2 regions of the Paenibacillus sp. PK1-4R genome follow, and region 2 is predicted to be linked to the other one. Evidence: a T-box and tRNA genes for the amino acid it is inferred to sense, from the RefSeq annotation. Region 2 holds a T-box; the other holds one or more tRNA genes.

Region 1 (4,239 bases), 790 kb from region 2:
GGTTGGAACGTCCTCAGGAAATGCAGACGCAACAACACGTTTTCTCGGGTGACTGGGGAATGAGCTTCCGGACGGAGCCTCCTGATTCGTTTGACCGGCTTGTTCATGTGGTTCCTTTTTCCCTACGGCCACTGGCCTGGATCTTTCGTTTATTCGTGTAAAATGAAACCCGGACGGGCAATATAACAGAAACATAATGTCCCAAGGAGTGAGTGAAATGAGAATGCTCATCGTTACCGTCATGTCGGTAGTCCTGAGTTTAGCCGGAATTACATCAGGAACAGGTGGAACTATCCCTGATTATGCGAAGTGGGGAATTATTGCGGTCAAAGAAACACAGACCAAGTATAATGTGGATATTTTGGACTATAAGCATATCGGACGCACCTCTCTAACAGCGGATCAATCACGGGAACAGTTCAAGCTATGGGTTCGTGCGAAAGACGGCAAACAATTTGCAGTTTATGTGAATGTTGACTTTAATCCATCTACACAACAGTTAAAGAAAGTACAATTTTCGGAATCGGATCGACACTGATCCGTTATGAACCAGACTGCCTTAATCATTAAGGTGAAAGTCTGGTTTTTTTATTTTACAAAATCCTTTTTTTACTATTGAATAAAGAACTTATGTTCGCATATAATATGAAATACAAACAAATGTTCTTATCGGAGGGATGATTATGCTAGGGAAATATATTGGCCAGATGGTGGAGCTTGTCTACATGGATCGTGCAGGGCAGATTACGCAGCGACAGATTCGAATTAACAGTGTACGTGGCGGGATGATTAGAGCATCAGCGGGAAAAGAAGGCTCACCCCGAACCTTTCTGGAGCAAGGTATTCTGGCATGGCGTCCTGTTAAGGACCTTAATGGGGAGGTAAAGTATGCTGAACGACTTTGAACGCAAGATTTTACGTATTATGGTGAACTATGCAGGACAACGGCGCAGGCTGCCGCGTATGGATGAACTGGAGACCAAGACGGGACGAAGCAGAGCTTACATTCATGAGTCATTGCTGGAGCTTGAACGCACCGGGCACATCGCGTGGGAGAATCGGTCTACTCTCGAAGGGATACAGATTTTGCAGGCATGGGAACAGGTACAACAGCCGATTCGCAAAAGCCAGCCTTCCGTTGAGTCCGTAAAATATTTTACGGACTACTAATTCTAATAAGAAAACGCCAACCCGGATATCCGGATCGGCGCTTACTGTGTCACACATACGACATGTACATCTATTTAGAAATGGGGAAGTTGGTCCAGGTTGTTGGTGGGGTCACCGTCGGCATCGCCGCGAATGTACATTTCGCCATCCTTGCCTTTAAATACATTCACACCAGCAATAGCGCCAGCCTTTACTTCTGCAAGTGCCTGCTGATAATCCAGTACACGTCCTGCTGAAGTCTGAAATGCTGTCAGGTCACCGTCGCCATTTTTCTGTACGGCTGTGAAACTCTCGCGTGTCGTTTGATCCATGATGTCACACTCTCCTTATATGACGAGATAGGAATCTGCTTACCTGATTAGCCTATCCGAATTCATCGGAAGTATGCACCATATGCTGATAAGACCTGCCAACGCCGAGGTTTTACAGGCTCTTTCTCATACGAACATGCAGAATATCTGCATCATAAAAAGGTTCTTCCGAAATCACTTCATAACCCAGTTTTTCATAGAATTTCTGTGCCTGACATTGAGCATCCAGTACAGAATAGGATAAGCCGAGTTCACGTGCCAGCTCCTCCATCGCGAGCAGAAGCACACGTCCATAACCAAATGAACGATGAGACTCAAGCACCGCGATCCGCTGCATTTTGGCCGTATCCTTGCTGTAATAGATCAGACGTCCTGTGGCTACAGCTTGGCCATCCGTACTTAACAATACATGATGCACATCTGGACTGATGACATCATATTGATCAATCTCAATCTCGGCAGGCACCTGTTGCTCGATCACAAAAACGTGATGGCGAATTCCCAAGGCTTGCTCCAGTTGTTCTTCTGTCGATACATAACTAATCTCAGCTGCCAATTCCATTCCTTCTTTCTGCTCTTGCGCGACATATCAGACTGAATTATACAAAAAAATGTTTTTCCTGTATAGTGAAGTCTGGAACATAATGGGAGAGGAGGGGGTAGTGATGGGCATGACAGGCATCATGGTAATTACATTGTTAATGTCGGCGGGAATGATTACTCTGTTGTATTTCGTTACGAAGAAAGCATACTCACGCAAGTGGGATGAAGACGAGTGATTCACCTGTTAACCTTCACGGCAAGACTTCACTGCTTCCTCGCGGAGAATATACATCTTGAATTACAGATTTGGAGTATACGTCCAGCCAGACGGGTAGAGATTCAACATTCTCATTGGGTTGATTTAACTGTTGGAATTGAACCGTATGTTCATCCCGCTCCAGGCCGCAACCAGTAAAGGTGGTAATGAGAATCATAAGCCCAGCAAAGAGAAAGAAGCATTTGGTAAATGTATGTTTATTGGATTTTGACCGTTTTGTTATGTTTCTCATAGGGAATTCACCTCGTTGCTGATATGGTAATCTTTCCTTTATTGTGCTCCATTTCAGGTGAATTATAACTAAATAAATTATTGACAATGAACACGGTTACTTGATATGATACTGTTACCTGATTGGGAAACAATTATATATCATGATCTGTTAGCTCAGCTGGGAGAGCACTATCTTGACAGGGTAGGGGTCAGTGGTTCGAGCCCACTACAGATCATACACGAGAAGTCTTACAATGTAAGGCTTCTTTTCTTTTTTACATACAAACATGAATGCGATTTGCGATAGTTTCAGTTTCTCTTCCTCTTTTTAAACAAAACTTAAATAAAACATAAATTCAGCGTAAGGTTCGTCTTCTATACTTGGTTCTGAGGTCAATATAGAACAGGAGAAGGAGAGAACTATGAATTATTCAAAACCATTTACATCAAAGTTAGCCAGAGTAGGGATCGCGGGTACACTGGCTTTAATACTGGCAGCAAGCCCACTTGCGAACATGAGGGTTGTTACCGCGGAAGCAGACCCAGCACCTGTATCTACGAAGATACATAACACACAGAAAGATTCTCTAGAGCAGACCCCGATTCAATACCAGATCCAGGCTCGGCTGAATGAGAAGGACATGACGATCCAGGGGAGCGAGAAGGTAACGTATCACAACACAAGCAAGGATACCCTCCAGCAGCTGGTCCTTCATACATATGCTGATGCAAACCTCTCCAAGTCTACACAGGCGAGCATGTACCAACAGCATAATGAAAAGATTAGTGAAGATCACCCGGAGAAGACAGCGGAGGACTTTCTGGGTGGCATCGATATTCAGGCTGTAACAGCAGATAGTCAATCGCTGGATTTCCATAAGGAAAACCAAGCGTTGACCGTGCAGTTGAAAGAGCCCGTTCAACCAGGCGAATCGGTATCATTCCAACTGGAGTTTCAGTTGAATATACCCTATGGCTCACAGCGAGTTTCCTACTACATGGACATGATCAATGGTGCGCACTGGTTCCCGGTGATGTCTGTATACGACGAGGTTAAACATCAATGGAACAAGGCACCGTATAGTCGAACATTTGAGAGCGATTATTACACCTCATCGGACTTTGAAGTTCAATTAAATGTTCCTGATGAGTACCAGGTAGCCATGCCAGGCACGATCACCACTCAAGACAGTACAGAACATGGACGTAAGATTGTATCTGCTGTAGCCGAGAATACGAGGGAGTTTGTTTTCTTTGCAAGTCCTAATCTTCAAGTGGAACGCGCTACCCGTAACGGTTTGACGGTGGAATACTATTATTACAACGATGATCCATCCAAGAAAAAGATAGTTGACCGGTACATTAATCAGGCATTCAAGGTCATTGAGTTCTATAGTGAGAAATATGGCAAGTATCCCTATCCAGAGTTCCGAATTGTCGAGACTTATGTACAAGGCGTTGCCGTGGAGTATGCGAGGCTCATCCAGATGGGACAGATTCAAAATGGTGCTGTTCCAGAAGAAGACACAACATTTGTTCATGAAATAGCGCATCAGTGGTTCCATGCATTGATCGGTAATAACTCGGAGACAGAATCCTTCCTGGATGAAGGCTTTGCTGATTTCTCCATGGTGTATTTTGCCGAGAAACAGGGAGACAAGTTAAATGGGTTCAGATCCATACAGTTTGATACTGCGCCCGTAGATATGGCGATTGCGTCAACAA
Region 2 (4,239 bases):
TGCACGAATGTTTCGAACTGCACGAATGGTATCCATGAGCAGGTTCATCTCGGCAACAGCCTCTGGGTTCTCAAGAGCAGGATCATATACCGGCCACGCTGCCAGCGTAATGGTCTCACCTTCATGTGGGAGATGCTGCCAGATCTCTTCGGAGATGTATGGCATAAACGGATGAATCAGGCGCATCGTCTGATCCAGAACATAAGCAAGTACTGATTGTGTTTTCTTCTTGGCAACCGGATCTTCCCCATAGAAGGACAGCTTAGCAAACTCAATGTACCAGTCACACAGGTCATCCCAGATAAAGTTATACAACACACGACCCGTTTCCCCAAATTCATACGCTTCGATTAGACGCGTAATATCGCGGGAAGTTTCGTTCAGACGGTGCAAAATCCAATAATCCGCTGTACCAAGCTCTCCGCTAATGTCACGTTCCTCATAAGTGAATCCTTCCAGATTCATCAATGCAAAGCGCGAAGCATTCCAGATCTTGTTGGCGAAATTCCGAGCCTGTTCCACCCGTTCCCAACGGAAACGGAGATCCTGACCTGGCGTGCTGCTGGTTGAGATCATGTAACGCATTGCATCTGCGCCGTATTTCTCAATCACATCCAGCGGATCTACACCGTTGCCCAGTGATTTGGACATTTTGCGTCCATCTGCATCACGAACAAGACCATGCATCAGCACATCCTTGAACGGAATCTCATCGGTGAATTCCAATGCAGTGAAAATCATACGTGCAACCCAGAAATATATGATGTCATACCCTGTCACAAGTACACTTGTCGGATAATAACGTTTCAGGTCTTCCGTATCTTCCGGCCAGCCTAGTGTGGAGAATGGCCATAAGCCGGAGCTAAACCAAGTATCGAGTACGTCTTCGTCCTGTCTGAGCTTGCGTCCAGCATACTCTGGCAGCGTTGTTGGATCTTCAGCAGATACAATGATTTCACCCGTTTCTTCATCATACCAAGCAGGAATACGATGTCCCCACCACAGTTGACGGGAAATACACCAGTCACGAACGTTTTCGATCCAGTTCAGATAGGTTTTCTCAAAACGATCTGGAACAAAATTAACTCCTTCACCACTCTGTTGTTTCTTAATCGCTCTCTCTGCAAGTGGCTTCATCTCAACGAACCACTGTGTAGACAGATACGGCTCAACAACAGCTCCGGTACGCTCACTGTGTCCAACCTGATGCGTGTGATCCTCGATATTGATCAATACGCCCTGCTCTTTCAAGTCAGCAACAATCTGCTTGCGGCAGTCACTGCGATCCAGTCCCTGATACTTGCCAGCCTCAGCATTCATTGTGCCGCTCTCATCCATTACCGTAATTTGAGGCAGATCATGACGAAGACCTACTTCAAAGTCATTTGGATCATGCGCAGGCGTGATTTTAACTGCACCACTTCCAAACTCTTTATCCACATAATCATCAGCGATAATTGGAATTTCTCGTCCAATGATAGGCAGTACAAGTACTTTACCAATCATATCTGCATAGCGCTCATCCTTCGGATGAACAGCAACCGCTGTATCACCCAGCATCGTTTCAGGACGTGTTGTTGCCACTGTAACGTAGCCACTTCCGTCTTTGAGCGGGTAACGCAGATGGTACAAGTGACCCTGAACCTCTTTATATTCAACCTCAATGTCGGACAGAGCTGTCCGGTTCACCGGGTCCCAGTTAATGATGCGTTTGCCTCGGTAAATAAGGCCTTTTTCATACAGTTGAACAAATACTTTGCGAACCGCTTGGGACAGACCTTCATCCAGCGTAAAACGTTCACGTGAGTAATCAAGCGACAATCCCATTTTGCCCCATTGTTGACGAATGGTAGTGGCATATTGATCTTTCCAGTCCCATACCTTTTCCAAAAACTTCTCGCGTCCCAGATCATAACGAGTCAGACCTTCTTCACGCAGCTTCTGCTCCACTTTGGTTTGGGTAGCAATACCTGCATGGTCGGAACCCGGAAGCCACAGTCCGTCGTAACCTTGCATCCGTTTGGTACGGATCAGAATATCCTGCAGTGTAAAATCGAGCGCATGCCCAATGTGCAGCATCCCGGTTACATTCGGGGGTGGAATTACAATCGTATACGGCTCGGCATCCTTACGTTGACCGGCTTTGAAATATCCGCGCTCCATCCAGGTGGAGTACCATTTGTCCTCTGCCGCCTTAGGATCATAAGTGGTCGGCATTTCTGTTGCAGCTGATTTTTTTTCCTCAGACATGTGTCATTCCTCCGTTACTTCATCATCTTCGCCAAAAAAAACAAAAAAAACCTTTCATCCATCAAAGGACGAAAGGTTAGCTTTCGCGGTACCACCTTTGTTTCACGCCTACAGCAAGATAGACTTCACCCTCTGTACATGACGTGACACTTCAAGCAGATAACGGCTGCTACCGGCCCATCCTACCTCAGAAATAAATGACGATAGATCTCATTCATCTCTTGTATTCAAACAGGCAACTCCCGGGCGACTTCGATCAGTTGGTTCCTGCGGAATCTCACAGCGCTGCAATTCCACTCTCTGAAAGGTCATACTGTCTACTACTCCCGTTCCACGTTGTTCTTCAAAAAACCTACACACATCATACCTTGCTCGTGCGCGATAGTCAACCTGACAACAGCGGATAAAGAGCGCTGGAATGCAGGTTTAGGGCGAATTATGCAAAAACCCGCAATCCTCAAGGGGATCACGGGTTGTCACGAAGGCTTTAACTACGGATTAAGGGATGTACAATATCTGACCTTCTTCCACAACTTGTTCAGATAATCGGTTATACAACTGAAGTTCCCTCGTGCTCAATTGATATCGATCTGCAATGGCATCCAGTGTGTCTTCTCGCTGAACGATGCACAGTTTCACCTTGCGGAATGGGGTCTGGTCGACAATCGTTCCCAGGAACAGGTTCTTCCATTCCCCATCATCAGCTGGATATGTTTCTTCCTGTACCACACCCGCAGGAACCTCATCGCCTCGCTCCACTTCAGCATCGCGTGCCGCTCTGCCCGAGGATAACAAGGAAGAGATACCTACGCCCTCTTCTTGCCGTGGTGCGGATTCTTTTTTGCTGCCAAAAGCAACCTTCAGCTCCGGCTTGTCTTCCGTCTCAGCCACAGGTTCAGGAACAAATGCTTCGTTCTGTACGAACTCGTCTACCCCAGTCGCTTCAAAAGACGGTCGGTCTTCCTCAGCGTTGCCTGGTGGTTCAGACGAAGCAAATACACCTTGCCAGTTCTCCGCCTGTGATTCGCTCGGGACATCGGCAACTGCCTGATTCTCCTGCTGAGGTACAGATCTCGCTGATTCGAAGTGCCATACCTCTGGTGCGTCCGGTACATCCGGTGCTGCCAACTCATTAGATGATTGAGCAGTAGGCTCTGTGACTGCTTGATCTGCACTTCTCGAGTTCGCAGGCAATGCATCCACGGAAGGCTCGGACCAACCCGAAGACTCATCTTCCAGAGGCAGCAATGGTTCCGACTCAGGGTAAGAAGCTAACCGATCTGCGGTCTCAGCCATAAATGACGAGATCGGAGAAGGTTCGCTGTATTGCTCATGAGATGCCAATTCATCCCCATTCTCTGTCAGAGAGGCGGGATCTTCGTTTACATCAGGTTGTCTGTTTTCGTTAGCGTACTCCGCACTTTGCTCCTCAGATTGAATTGGCTCGGCCGATGACGAATCCGCATATTCTTGCTGCCATTCTTCGCTATTCCTTAATGTCTCTTCCCTTGTAGACAGGTCAGCGAATTCCGGGGCACCATATGCAAGTTCTGCTGCATTCGCAAGTCTCTCTTCCTCACTCCGCTGGAGCAGGTACTCTTGTGCAAATGTGTTGGGGTCGCTGCCTGTCTGTGCTGCTTCATCGGAACGGTTGGATTGCTGAGCATCAGGTGAATGAACAACTGTAAACTCATCTGCTGACCACACTTGTGGCTCTTCAACAGGAAACCCCTCGATGCCTCGCAGCGACAATACGCCTGTAATGTTCAGACTGCGATTGGATAACAGATCCACGTCAAAATTTTCGATCTCGATGGAAATATCCTCAATCGATCTGACCCGGTTCAGCGGCACTGTGATCTCCACGGGAATAAAATGTTTGAGCTCCTCTGAAGCCTCATTTTCTCCTCTGTACGCACCTGTAAGTAAAAGATGTCCTCTTAACGTGGCATGATCATCCTGCCCTATGACTTGAATGCGCGGGTAAAG

Evidence for each region. A T-box is a leader RNA that pairs with one kind of tRNA and senses whether it is charged. The one in region 2 lies ahead of QNO02_RS23900 (valine--tRNA ligase), so its partner is inferred to be a tRNA-Val.
Region 1: it has a tRNA-Val gene. The T-box ahead of QNO02_RS23900 (valine--tRNA ligase) is inferred to sense a tRNA for this amino acid. The anticodon was not compared.

What each region holds. Positions count from the first base shown of each region.
Region 1 covers NZ_CP126535.1:4,703,770-4,708,008, reverse strand. Annotated here, with positions in the region: gene QNO02_RS20455 (hypothetical protein) at 1-161, shown strand, start outside; gene QNO02_RS20450 (DUF3889 domain-containing protein) at 218-538, shown strand; gene QNO02_RS20445 (hypothetical protein) at 684-905, shown strand; gene QNO02_RS20440 (hypothetical protein) at 889-1,170, shown strand; gene QNO02_RS20435 (DUF3892 domain-containing protein) at 1,245-1,481, opposite strand; gene QNO02_RS20430 (GNAT family N-acetyltransferase) at 1,594-2,037, opposite strand; gene QNO02_RS20425 (hypothetical protein) at 2,276-2,533, opposite strand; tRNA gene QNO02_RS20420 (tRNA-Val) at 2,678-2,750, shown strand; gene QNO02_RS20415 (M1 family metallopeptidase) at 2,937-4,239, shown strand, end outside.
Region 2 covers NZ_CP126535.1:5,491,453-5,495,691, forward strand. Annotated here, with positions in the region: gene QNO02_RS23900 (valine--tRNA ligase) at 1-2,250, opposite strand, end outside; T-box leader at 2,312-2,593, opposite strand; gene QNO02_RS23905 (LysM peptidoglycan-binding domain-containing protein) at 2,749-4,239, opposite strand, start outside.